One region of the Stenotrophomonas sp. YJH_SMC_69 genome, then DNA from elsewhere that is predicted to be linked to it. Evidence: predicted binding sites of a transcription regulator. Region 1 holds the regulator's gene; each other region holds the start of a gene.
What was found. Region 1 encodes FliA, which starts transcription of late flagellar genes. Its sites were predicted from a motif close to TAAAGTTTNNCNNNCNNNGGCCGATAA; they were not measured.
Positions count from the first base shown of each region.

Region 2: a site for FliA is predicted at 1,109-1,135, ahead of AC5P8F_RS20525 (chemotaxis protein CheW). Genes of this name have one in related genera too.
Region 3: a site for FliA is predicted at 1,637-1,663, ahead of AC5P8F_RS16290 (GGDEF domain-containing protein). Genes of this name have one in related genera too.
Region 4: a site for FliA is predicted at 1,258-1,284, ahead of AC5P8F_RS01555 (methyl-accepting chemotaxis protein). Genes of this name have one in related genera too.

Region 1 covers NZ_JCAFTS010000018.1:27,058-30,292, forward strand. Annotated here, with positions in the region: gene flhF (flagellar biosynthesis GTPase FlhF) at 1-418, shown strand, start outside; gene AC5P8F_RS20185 (MinD/ParA family ATP-binding protein) at 405-1,292, shown strand; gene AC5P8F_RS20190 (RNA polymerase sigma factor FliA) at 1,289-2,035, shown strand; gene cheY (chemotaxis response regulator CheY) at 2,093-2,485, shown strand; gene AC5P8F_RS20200 (protein phosphatase CheZ) at 2,485-3,090, shown strand; gene AC5P8F_RS20205 (chemotaxis protein CheA) at 3,093-3,235, shown strand, end outside.
Region 2 covers NZ_JCAFTS010000022.1:830-4,064, forward strand. Annotated here, with positions in the region: partial or broken gene AC5P8F_RS20515 (methyl-accepting chemotaxis protein) at 1-60, shown strand, start outside; gene AC5P8F_RS20520 (flagellar brake protein) at 221-994, shown strand; gene AC5P8F_RS20525 (chemotaxis protein CheW) at 1,178-1,669, shown strand; gene AC5P8F_RS20530 (hypothetical protein) at 1,805-2,188, shown strand; gene AC5P8F_RS20535 (methyl-accepting chemotaxis protein) at 2,290-3,235, shown strand, end outside.
Region 3 covers NZ_JCAFTS010000010.1:6,127-9,361, reverse strand. Annotated here, with positions in the region: gene AC5P8F_RS16295 (YchJ family protein) at 1-309, shown strand, start outside; gene AC5P8F_RS16290 (GGDEF domain-containing protein) at 313-1,593, opposite strand; gene egtB (ergothioneine biosynthesis protein EgtB) at 1,745-3,016, shown strand; gene egtD (L-histidine N(alpha)-methyltransferase) at 3,013-3,235, shown strand, end outside.
Region 4 covers NZ_JCAFTS010000001.1:321,196-324,430, reverse strand. Annotated here, with positions in the region: gene AC5P8F_RS01555 (methyl-accepting chemotaxis protein) at 1-1,226, opposite strand, end outside; gene AC5P8F_RS01550 (barstar family protein) at 2,395-2,787, shown strand; gene mutS (DNA mismatch repair protein MutS) at 2,923-3,235, shown strand, end outside.

The DNA of each region.
Region 1 (3,235 bases):
GCTGCTGGAACGCCTGAAGGACTACAAGCTGGTGCTGATCGATACCGCCGGCCTGGGCCCGCGCGACCGTGCCCTGGCCGCCCAGCTGCAGTGGCTGCGCGCCGCGCGCCAGGTGCGCACCCTGCTGGTGCTGCCGGCCAACACCAGCTTCGGCGACATGGACGAGGTGGTGCGCCGCTTCGGTGCGGCCAACCTGCAGGGCCTGGTGCTGAGCAAGCTGGACGAGACCGGCCGCTTCGGCAACGCCCTGTCGGTGGCCGTGGACCACGCCCTGCCGATCACCTGGGTGACCGATGGCCAGGACGTCCCGGAGGACCTGCACCGGGCCAGTGCAGCCAATCTTGTACTTCGCCTTGAAGATTTGCGCCGAGCGGCCGATATGCCCTGCAACCCGGAGTTGAACCATGCCGTCGCGTGAGTACGCCAAGCTGACCAAGACCTTCCCGCTGTCGGCCACCCGCAGCGAGCCGCTCGGCCCTGTGCGCACCATCGCGGTGACCGGCGGCAAGGGCGGCGTGGGCAAGACGAATGTGTCCGCCAACCTGGCGGTGGCGCTGGCCGGCATGGGCAAGCGCACGCTGCTGCTGGACGCCGACCTGGGCCTGGCCAACATCGACGTGATCCTGGGCTTGAACCCCACCTTTACGCTGGCCGACCTGGTGGCCGGCCGCTGCTCGCTGGACGACGTCATCGTCGAAGGCCCGAACGGCGTGCTGGTGGTCCCGGCCGCTTCCGGCCGCCGGCACATGGCCGAGCTGGCCCCGGCCGAGCATGTCGGCCTGGTCAACGTGTTCTCCGAACTGGAACGCGAGCTGGACATCATGGTGGTCGATACCGCCGCCGGCATCACCGACGGCGTGCTGACCTTCTGCCAGGCCGCGCAGGACACCGTGGTGGTGGTCTGTGACGAACCGGCCTCGATCACCGACGCCTACGCACTGATCAAGGTGCTGTCGCGCGAGCGCGGCGTGGACCGCGTCCAGGTGGTGGCCAACATGGTGCGCGACCCGAACGAGGGCCGCGTGCTGTACGAGAAGCTGACCCGCGTCTGCGAGAAGTTCCTCGCCGATGTCTCGCTGAACTACCTGGGCTGCGTGCCGCAGGATGACTGGCTGCGCCTGTCGGTGCAGCGCCAGCAGCCGGTGGTGAAGGCCTATCCGTCCAGCCCGTCGGCGCTGGCGATCACCGAGATCGCACGCCGCACCGCGCGCTGGCAGGCACCGACCGAACCGCGCGGTGGCGTCGAGTTCTTCCTCGAACGCATCCTCAAGCAGCGTGGGGTGGCCGCATGAAAGGCGCAGCCCACCAGTACAGGGAAGTCCAGCGCTCGGCGGCCAACGAGGTCATCGCCCAGCATTCGGACCTGGTGCGACGCATCGCCCACCACCTGGCCGCGCGCCTGCCGGCCAGCGTCGAAGTCGATGATCTGATCCAGGCCGGCATGATGGGCCTGATCGAAGCCTCGCGCAGCTACGACGCCGACCAGGGCGCCTCGTTCGAGACCTATGCCTCGATCCGCATCCGCGGCTCGATGATCGACGAGATCCGCCGTGGCGACTGGGTGCCGCGCTCGGTGCACCGCCGTGCACGCGACGCCGCCGCCACCATCCGCCGCCTGGAACAGAGCACGGGCCGTGCCGCCAGCGCCACCGAAGTGGCCGCCGCGATGGAGATGCCGCTGCCGGAATACCTGCGCCTGATGGAAGACGCCGCACGTGGCCAGGTGCTGAGCCTGGAGTCGCGCATCGAAGACCAGGGCGAACTGGATACCGTCGCCCAGGGCGGCCCGACTCCACAACAGGTGCTGGAGCGCGGCGAGTTCGGCCGTGAGCTGGGCAAGGCCATCGGCCACCTGCCCGAGCGCGAACAGCTGGTGCTCTCGCTGTACTACGAGCAGGAGCTGAACCTGAAGGAGATCGGCGCGGTGCTCGGCGTGAGCGAGTCGCGGGTCTGCCAGATCCATGGCCAGGCCGTGCTGCGCCTGCGCGGCCGCCTGAAGATTTTCGAGGCCGTCGACGCCGGCCTGGAAGAATGAACATCCCCGAGGCGACTGCCCCCGGCCGCCCGGAATGAACAACAAAGGAACTCTGCTTTGAACAAGAACATGCGCATCCTCATCGTCGACGACTTCTCGACCATGCGTCGAATCGTCAAGAACCTGCTGGGCGATCTGGGCTTCACCAACACCGCCGAAGCCGAGGACGGGCATGCCGCGCTGTCGCTGCTGCAGAGCCAGCCCTTCGATTTCGTCGTCACCGACTGGAACATGCCGGTGATGACCGGCATCGAACTGCTCAAGGCGATCCGTGCCGACGCCAAGCTGAAGACCCTGCCCGTGCTGATGGTCACCGCCGAAGCCAAGCGCGAGCAGATCATCGAAGCGGCCCAGAACGGCGTGAACGGCTACATCATCAAGCCGTTCACCGCGCAGACGCTGGAAGAGAAGCTGGGCAAGATCTTCGAACGCCTGGCGGCCAGCGCCTGATGGATACCACGGTCGACAAGAACGCCCTCGCCCTGCGCCTGCAGGAAGCCCTGGATGCCCTGGAGTCCGGTGACGAAGCCGCCTGGCGGCAACGCATCGACGGACTGGTCGCGCTGCGCACGCAGCCGATGATGAGCGGCCTCTCGCGGCTGGCCCGCGAGCTGGGGCAGGCCCTGGGCGAACTGCCGACCGTGCCCAGCGAGGCCGGCGAACTGGACGATGCGTGCGCACGCCTGGACCACGTGGTGGCGATGACCGAACAGGCCACCCACCGCACCCTGGACCTGGCCGAGGAATGCCGCAGCCTGACCGAGCAGCTGCGCGCCGAAGGCCTGCAGCCAGGCCAGGACGCGCAGCTGGAGCGCATCCGCCACAACCTGACCGAGATCGCCCTGACCCAGAGCTACCAGGACCTGACCGGGCAGATCATCCGTCGCGTGGTCGGCATCGTCCGCCGCGTGCATGAAGGCTTCGGCGCGCTCGGCCTGCCGCCGGAACAGCATCGCACCGACCCGGAACTGGCCGGGCCGGCACTGAAGGGACTGGACCGCCACGCGGTCTCGCAGAACGACGCCGACGACCTGTTGTCGGATCTGGGGCTGTAAGCATGAGCGCGGTATCCGACGACATCACTGCCGATTTCATCATCGAGGCACAGGAAATCCTGGATCGCCTCGGCGAACAGCTGGTGTCGCTGGAGCAGGCACCGCAGGACACCGAACAGCTCAACGCGGTGTTCCGGGGCTACCA
Region 2 (3,235 bases), on a different contig from region 1:
CTGCGCACGGCAACGGCCCAGCCGGCGCTGGCCACGGACGGCGACTGGCAGGAATTCTGACAGAAGCACGGGGTCAGATCCCTTTCCCGCGGGAAAGGGATCTGACCCTTTACGCATGGAAAGTGATGCAAATCCCACTTCATAATCCGGGGCAGACGCCGATATCCCCATCGAGCCTCGCGCCAACGCGTGCTGGCGCCCGCCCCTGACCGTAGATTCCATGTCCGACGGCAACGACACTGCAGTGCATGATGTCCACGCGGCCGATGCCGCGGACGAACGATTCCTGGTCCGCAACCCGCGCCAGCTGCGCCAGCTGCTGCGCTCGCTGATCGACCAGCGATCGCTGATCAATGCCCATATCGACGGCCGCGACCGTTCCTTCCCGACCGCCCTGCTCGACCTCGACGAGGACGAGGACTTCCTGCTGCTCGATGGCAGCCCGCAGGAAGCCTCCAACCGCGCCGCCGAGCAGGCCGATCACCTGCTGTGCTTCGCCCAGCTCGAACGCGTGCTGGTACGGTTCCGGCTGCACGAACTGCAGCGCGTGGACAACGACGGCCATGTGGCCTTCCGTGCGCCGCTGCCTGACGAACTGGTGCACCTGCAGCGCCGCGAGCTGTACCGGCTGGAGACGCCGGTCACCGACTCACCCCACCTGCTGCTGCCGCCTGGCGAAGCGCGCGCCGAAGCCCTGTCGATGCGCGTAGTGGACATCAGCGGTGGCGGCCTGGCCGTGGTGGTGCCCAATGACTGCGCGGTGTTTGGTCTGCAGAAGCGCTATCCGGCGCGGCTGTCGCTGCCGGACGGCCCCGACCTGGATATCGAACTGGTGGTCTGCAACCTGCTGCCGCAGCGTCAGCCCAATGGCATCGAGGTCAAGCGCGTGGGGATGCGCTTTGAATGCCTGCCACGCGGCGCCGACAGCGCCATCCAGCGCTACATCTTCCGCATCGACCGCCAGCGCAAGGCCCGCCGCAACGGCGAGCTCTGAGGCCGTCCGACCGGTAGTGCCGGCCGCCGGCCGGCAACCCTGGAACGCGTGCCGGGGTCAGATCCCTTTTCCCTGAAAAGGGATCTGACCCCATCCACGGCACTGCCCGGCACCTAAAGTCCCCCCCGGCGGGGCCGATATCGAGCCTGACACCGGGACTTCCGGCAGAACCAGGACCCCTCGATGAACGACAAGACCAGCTCCGCCGCCAGCGCCGGTGGCGAATTTCTCAGCTTCACCCTTGGTGATGAGCACTACGGCGTGGACATCCTCAAGGTGCAGGAAATCCGCGGCTACGACGCCGTCACCCGCGTGCCGGACGCCCCGGACTACATCAAGGGCGTGATCAACCTGCGCGGCACCATCGTCCCGGTCATCGACCTGCGCCTGAAGCTGCGCCTGGACAACGCCCGCTACGATGCCTTCACCGTGATGATCGTGCTGAACGTGGAAGACCGCGTGGTCGGCATCGTCGTCGACAGCGTCTCCGACGTGATCCCGCTGTCGGCCGAGCAGATCCGCCCGACCCCGGAATTCGGCGCCGCCGTCGACACCCGCTTCATCTCCGGCATCGGTACCCACGACGATCGCATGCTGATCCTACTGGACATCGAGACCCTGCTCGACAGCGCCGACATGGGCCAGGCCAACCTCGCCGAAGACGTCGCTGCCTGAGCAACCGGAACTGCTTCACGTTCCAGTCACAAAACCCTTCAGTTCCCTTCGGCGGTGCCGATAGGGGGACAGAAGCCGGTCGCGCAGGAGCGCGCAGGACCGGCCCGATCGTTACCATCCCCGGAGATACCCTCGATGAAGTCCCTGTTTGCGTTCGTCTCGGCCGCTGTCCTGGCCACCACCGCCGCCTCCGCTTTCGCCCAGTCGGCCGACATGATCCCGCCGGAAATGGCGCCGCGTTCGGTCGGCAAGGACGGCATGGTCTGTGGCAAGGTCGAAAAGGCCCGTTACGCAGAAGGCTCCGAAGGCCAGCCGACCTTCCTGTACATGGGCGGCGCCTTCCCGCGCCACACCTTCTCGGCGCGCATCGCCGGCGAGAACCGCGGCAAGTTCTCCTTCCCGCTGGAAACCCTGGAAGGCAAGACCGTCTGCGTGATCGGCAAGATCCAGCGCGACGCCTCGCGCGCGGAAATCGAAGTCAGCTCGCCGGCTGGGCTGAAGCTGGCCAACATCAAGTAATCCGCTGTTCGTCGGACCACGCCGGGCCTGGTCCTGGCGTGGTTTCTGCTGCAACCGGGCCCGATGCCCGGGCGCGTCTGCCTTAGGAGCTCGCAACGCCCATGCCGTGGATCAACAACCTGAAACTGATGCCGAAACTGCTGCTGACCTTCGGCGTCCTCCTGCTGGTGATGCTGCTGCAGGGCATCGTCGCCTATCGCGGCCTGCATTCGCTGAACAACGTGACCACCGAGCTGGCCGGTTCACGCATGGAGAGCATCCGCATGGCCGGCGAGATGCGCGGCATGCTGGGCGAGTACCGTAATGCCGCCTACCAGCAGCTGATCCGCGCCAGCGATGACGTCAAGTCCGATGCGCGCAAGCAGGGCGTCGACCTGCGCGCCAGCATGGACAAGTCGATCAAGGAGTATCCGAAGCTGGTCGACAACCCGCAGCAGAAGAAGCTGTTCGACGCCTTCGCCAAGGAATGGAAGGACGCCCTGGCATCCTATGACAGCGTCACCGAGATGCTGGAACTGGACCTGCCGGACGACGCCATCGATACCTTCGTCGGCGAAACCCGCACCAAGCACCGCAAGGCCGCCTCCGCGCTGGAGGCGCTGATCGCCGAAGACAACCGCCTCGCCCGCGCCTCGCGCGAAGAGGCCGCATCCACCTACTCCGCCTCGGCCGTGCTGACCGTGATCGCCCTGCTGGGCGGCGCCGCGCTCGGCCTGGTGCTGGTGTGGCTGTTTGCCCGCGCCCTGGTCGGCAGCGTGCGTGGCGCCGTCTCGGTGGCCAACGACGTGGCCGGCGGCAAGCTCGATGGCCACATCGACGTCAGCCGCCAGGATGAAGTGGGCGAACTGATGCAGGCCATGCAGCGCATGCAGCGCGACCTGCGCGAGCGCATCGAGACCGACCAGGCCATCGCCCGCGAGAACCTGCGCATCCGTACCGCGCTGGACTACAGCTCGACCGGCGTCTACCTGACCGACACCAGCAACACCATCGTCTACAGCAACCGCGCCCTGCAGCAGACCCTGAGCCAGTACCAGGACGAACTGC
Region 3 (3,235 bases), on a different contig from region 1:
GCCGCGCCTGATGCAGAGCACCTGATGCGTTCGCGCTACAGCGCCTATGTGCGTGGCCTGGCTGACTACCTGCGCCAGTCCTGGCATCCGGACACGCGTCCGGCCGAGCTGTCGCTGGACGATGCCCCCGGCCAGCGCACCCATTGGCTGGGCCTGACCGTGCACGAGCACACCATCACTGGTGCTGACAGCGCCGAAGTCCGCTTCACCGCGCGCTACCGCATCGGCGGCGGCAGCGCGGTGAGGATGACCGAGCACAGCCGCTTCCAACGCATCGACGGCCGCTGGTACTACCTCGACGCGGTCTGAGCACTACGCGCCGTGCGCTGCCAGAACGCGCTGGCCGCCGTGCGCGCGCACCTGGTTGCGGCCCCCGTCCTTGGCCACATACAGGGCCTGGTCGGCGGCCTTGACCACGGCCATCGGCCGCGGATCCACGCGGCTGTCGGCCAGCCCGATGCTCACCGTCACCTGTACCACCTGGCCGCTGCCACCGCGTCCGCGCCGCTGGCGGCCGGCTTCGTGGTCACGGCTGCGGGTGCTGCGGTCGCGAAGCTGCATGCGGGTGTCCTCGATGCTCTGCCGCAATGCTTCCACGGCATCGACACAGGCTGCCGCCGGCCGGTCCAGGAACACCACCGCGAACTCCTCGCCGCCATAGCGGAACGCACGGCCACCGTCGCCCACCCGCGCCAGCCGCGACGCCACCAGGCGCAGCACATCGTCGCCGGTGTCGTGACCATGGGTGTCGTTGAATGACTTGAAGTGGTCAACGTCCACCATCGCGATGCTGTAGGTACCGCGTGCCCGCTGCAGGGTCTCGTTGAACGCCCGTCGCCCCGGCAGGCCGGTCAGCTCATCGCGGAAGGCCATGTGGAAGGATTCCTGCAGCATCGCGCCCAGCATCAGCAGCAGGGCGGCACTGCTCAGCGCCGGCAGCAGCACCGGCTGCAGGAAGATCCGCGGCAGCATCCACCACAGGCACAGAAGGGCCAGCAGCATTGCCGTGTGCAGTGGCCGCGGATGCCGCCAGGCCTGCCAGCCCAGCGCTGCGGTCGCCAGCAGGAACAGCAGCGCCGGCAACTGCGCCAACGCGTTCCAGTTGGCGGGAATCCAGGCCCAGTGACGGTTCGACAGCAGATCGTGCATCCCCCGCGGCTGCTGTGCCGCCAGCAGCAGGAAGACCAGCAGCGCCGCGCCGCACACTACGCTGCGCAGCAGCAGGTCCTGGCGTCGGCGTCCGCGTTCCGGCCATCGTGCCAGTCCGGCGAACAGCAGCGGCACCCACGCCGAGATCGCGTGGAAGCGCAGCGGGGTCAAGGCGTCGACATGGCCGCTGCGCAGGTAGCCACCGACGTCCCGGTGCAGCAGGGCGAATACCACCGCCACCACCAGCAGCAGGCACAACGTGCGCATCTGGTGGTAGAGCAGGGCCAGGCCTGCACCGAGACAGGCCAGCAGCCAGGGCAGGATGCGCTGCGCCGGGCTGGCGACATCCTCGGTGCCCAGCGCCATCCACAGCACCAGGACGACCAGCACGGCGGGCAGCACGAACAGGTAATGCGCAGGCTGGCGGAGCGGATGCAGGGGCACGCGGTAAGTCCAGTGCGGTGACGATGCGGCCGCAACATTGCCGTTAGCGGCGTCCCCACGCACTTCTTGAATGCGCGTGCCCGCTGTCATGTGAACGTGGTGATGTGGTGCCATGACGTTGCGCTCACCGTCCTGCGCCGATGCTTTCGGCATGGACAGCGTACCCACCGCCGTCGCTGCCCCGCAGCGCGATCTCGCCCGCCGCTTTGCACAGGTGCGGGCGCGCAGCCTGCAGCTGGCCGCGCCGCTCAGTGCCGAGGACGCCATGCTGCAGAGCATGGCCGACGCCAGTCCCAGCAAGTGGCACCTGGCCCATACCACCTGGTTTTTCGAACGCTTCGTGCTGGCCGGTTTCGCCACCACGCCCGCGCATGACCCGGCCTGGGACTATCTGTTCAACAGCTATTACAAGAGCATCGGCCCGGCGCATGCGCGGCCGCAACGCGGTCTGCTGTCGCGGCCCTCGCTGCAGCAGGTGCGCGACTACCGGCAACAGGTCGACATGCAGGTGCAGTCACGGCTGGCAGCCGGTGACCTCGACGCGCAGGCGCTGCACCACCTGCAGTTGGGTCTGCAGCACGAACAACAGCACCAGGAACTGCTGTTGACCGACATCAAGCATGCGTTCTGGTGCAATCCACTGCAGCCACCGTATCGCGACGACCTGCGGCCCGTTGCCAGCACCGCCGCGACGCAGGGCTGGATCGAATCGCCCGAACGCATCGTCACCGTCGGTGCCGCGGCATGGCCCCGGCACGCCGCCTTTGCCTACGACAACGAATCGCCGCAGCACCGCGTGCTGCTGCCCGCGCATGCCCTGGCCGAGCGTCCCGTCAGCAATGCCGAGTACCGCACCTTCATCGAGGCAGGGGGGTACCGCGAACCGCGCTGGTGGCTCAGCGAAGGCTGGGCGCTGCGAGAAGCCGAAGGCTGGCAGCACCCCCTGTACTGGGATGATGCCCTGCAGCGCGAGTACACCCTGGGTGGTTGGCGCGAGCTGGATCCGCATGCGCCGGTCTGCCACCTCAGTTACTACGAGGCCGATGCCTGCGCCCGCTGGGCCGGTGCGCGCCTGCCCAGCGAGTTCGAGTGGGAAGCGGCCGCCGCGTCGCAGCCCCTGCGCGGTCATTTCGCCGATGACGATCACCTGCACCCGCAGGCAGCCGGGGGCAGTGGGCTGCGGCAGCTGTTCGGTGATGTCTGGGAATGGACCGCCAGCGCCTATGGTGCCTACCCGGGCTTCCGCTCTTTTGACGGCAACCTCGGCGAATACAACGGCAAGTTCATGTGCGGGCAATGGGTGCTGCGCGGCGGCAGCTGTGCCACGCCCCGTGGCCATGTGCGCGCCAGCTACCGCAATTTCTTCATGCCGCCGGCGCGCTGGCAGTTCTCCGGACTGCGCCTGGCCAGGGACCTCATATGAGCACGGTGCATGACGCGCTGCAGGCGCTGACCGACCTGACCCCCAGCCGCCAGCAGATCCTGGCCGATGCGCTGGCCGGTCTGTCATGCGCATCGCGGCAGCTGCCTTCCAAGTACTTCTACGATGCCCGCGGCTCGCGTCTGTTTGAACAGATCACCCAGACCCGCGAGTACTACCCCACGCGCACCGAGCTGGCGCTGCTGGCGCGGGTGCTGCCCG
Region 4 (3,235 bases), on a different contig from region 1:
GAGATCGCCTGCAGCAGGCTCGACACCTGCACCAGGTTCTGGTCGGTGGTCTGCATCAGGCGATTGAGCCCGGCCACCATGTCGCGGAAATCGTAGGCGAAGCGATCTTCATCGCCGCGGAGGCTGAAGTCGCCCGCCGCCGCGGCCGTCGCCAGCCGGCGGATCTCGCTGTTGATCGCCGACAGGCTGGTCTTGGTCTCGTCCATTGCCTGGGTGATCGCCGCCTTCTCGCCCGGCAGCGGATCCATGTCCACCGACAGGTCGCCACGGGCGTAATGCTTCATCACTTCGATCAGCCGGTTCTGTACCTGCACGTGTGAGCCGACCAGCGCGTTGGTCTCGTGCACCATGCGCCCGTAGTCACCAGGGAAGGCACTCTCGTCCATGCGATAGCTGAGGCTGCCGGCATCGTGCTGGCGGGCCAACTCGCCCTGCGCCGCCATCACCGACTGCAACTGCGCCTGCATGCGCTGCATCGACCTGAGCAGCTGCGTGACCTCATCGTTGCCGGAGGCGTCAATGCTGTTGTCCAGCCGCCCATTGGCGATGCCGTCGGCCAGCTTCACCGCGCCTTCCAGCGGGCGGGTCAGGCTGCGGGTGATGGCCCAGGCGGCCAGCGAGCCCAGTACCAGGCTCAACACGCCGAACACGATCGACAGCGTGCCGGTCCAGGATTCGGTTGAACGGTATTCCTCGCGGCTGCGCTCGGTCAGTGTCTCCTGATGCCGCAGCAGGGTCGAGATCGCTTCGTTCCACGCGGTTGCCAGCCCCTGCTCGGCAAGCAGTTCCTTGGCCGCGCCGTCGAAATCCCCGGCCTTCATGCGCTCGTGAAGACGCCGGGTGGAGGCGTCGGTGGCCTTGCGTGCCGCGTCGATTTTCGCCACCAGGGTATCGCCGGTCGCGTCGCGCGGAATCCTGATGTACCTGGCCCAGATACCGTCGTAGGTCTGCGACAGCTCCTGCGCCTTCTGATAATCCCTGTCGAAATCCTCGCCGCGCTTGATCACCATCAGGCGGCGGTGCATCAACACCGCGTTGTTGGTATCCAGCATGTCGTTCAACAGCCGCATCTTCACCATGTTGACGTCCACCACTTTCTCGAACTGGGCGGACTTCAGGTGATTTCCGTACAGCGCCAGGCCAACGATGGCCACGATGAACAGCAGCAGCAATCCAAACCCGGCACCCAGCCGGGATCCCACTCGGAGGTTGCGTAAGGCGAGCATCTCAATTCCCTTGATCATGGCCGTACGATCGATGGCGGCGCAGCGCGGGGAAACTTTATGGGTCGATATTATTGTATCGATCCAAATCTCTGGAACTATGCAGACAGGTGTGAAGGACACACTTAATGGAGGTGGTTATTCCTGCCGGGCATATCAATGCACGAGCACATCAATCGCAGTCATCACGCAGCGCTCGCGAGTCGTGACCGCAGAAACCGTCACTTGATGCACGGAGGGGGAGGATGAAGCCCATCGATCCCGGCACCCTTCTGTCCAGAGGAACAACGCGCTGCTTCGCGACTACCGTCAGGGCTGCAATCTGGCATCTGCCATCGCAGGGCCCCGACCCTTGAGTATTTCAACCCTGATGAAGGGGTCCAGACCCCATTACAATCGACTGCCACTGATCTCCCACTTATTGACCTTCAAGTCAATAAAACCGCAGTCATTGAGATTCTCGTCGCTCTGGAAGTAGGAGACGGGAAGGTCACCCCATGCTGCACGGACCCACGCGCTGCGCTGAGGCAATACGATCGAGGAGTGCATGGAAACTGCGTACTTTCTACTCATGCCTGTCCACGGAAATTGACTCCCAGGACGGGGCGACGGAAATTTCCTCAAGATACCGCTCAAGGTCTCTGAACGGAGAGACCCCTATAGCAGCGAAGGAGAACCACACGGCATCGCACTCGTCGCAGACAAATATCTGAACGCCGCGCTCCTTTACTTGAGCTTTCAACACCTCACCCTGCTCACAACGGGGACAGATCAAACTCCCCCCACCTCACCGGAGACGCAGATACAACGTTACTGACCATCCCAGAAACAATTTTCCAGACCTTTATTGCCGATGATACAGGAGGAGAATCTATTTCCATCACCCAGCCAGTCATCACTGACAGTGGAAGTTGAACGCGCCCGAGGGGGTCCTGCTGCCGATGGCACCAATCAATGAAGAAGAAGACTTCGGGCGAACTCTCTACCAGCTGATGGCCCTGCTATTGGCGATGGGTCACGTCGTTTTCTTCCCTGCAAACCGGCGCGCGCCACGACGGGAGTGCCGAGCACTTGACTCAGCAAAGAAGTTTGCCAAACCCCAGCATGGGTCCCCAAAGCATCCGGCGCTCAGCCATGTCCAACGCACAGGGAACAACGCTACAGTCGACATATGACGCTCATCCTGCAGATCGAAGGCTGTGCCATTCACGACATCCCCAGCCTGTATGCGGAGATCAACCGCGTGTTCATGGCCGGCGAGGACTGGCAGCTCGGGCCAAGCCTGGACGCCCTGGATGATCTGCTGCATGGCGTCTATGGCGTGTTGGCCGGCCATGAGCGGGCCACGGTGATCTGGAGTGATATCGAGCACAGCCGCGCCGCACTGGGACGAACTACCACATGCCAGTGGCTGCAGTCCAAGCTGGAAGCCCCGGGCACCTTCAACACGCGGACCATTGCGCGCCAGCTGGACGCCCTGCAACAGGGCGAGGGCCCAACCTACTTCGAGATCGTGATGGATATCTTCGCCAGCCACCGGCAGATCACCCTGGTCCCGGCCTGACCTCGTCGCTGTGCGGTACCCGCCTGCCACCGGTGGCGGCAGCCCTGTGCCCCAGCAGTTACCATGGACGGCCCTGTACCCGCTCCGTTGCCGCTGCCCTCCGGCGCGAACGGACGCCCCGGATTCACGAGCCCCATGTCCAAAGAAAAGTCCGCCGAACACACCCCGCTGATGAAGCAGTTCTTCGCAGCCAAGTCCGAGTATCCGGACCTGCTGCTGTTCTTCCGCATGGGCGACTTCTACGAGCTGTTCTACGACGATGCGCGCAAGGCCGCGCGCCTGCTCGACATCACCCTGACCCAGCGTGGCAGCTCCGGCGGCGCGCCGATTCCGATGGCCGGCGTGCCGGTACATGCCTATGAAGGCTACCTGGCGCGGTTGGTGGCGCTGGGCGAGTCGGTGGCGATCTGCGAGCAGATCGGCGACCCGGCGCTGGCCAAGGGCCTGG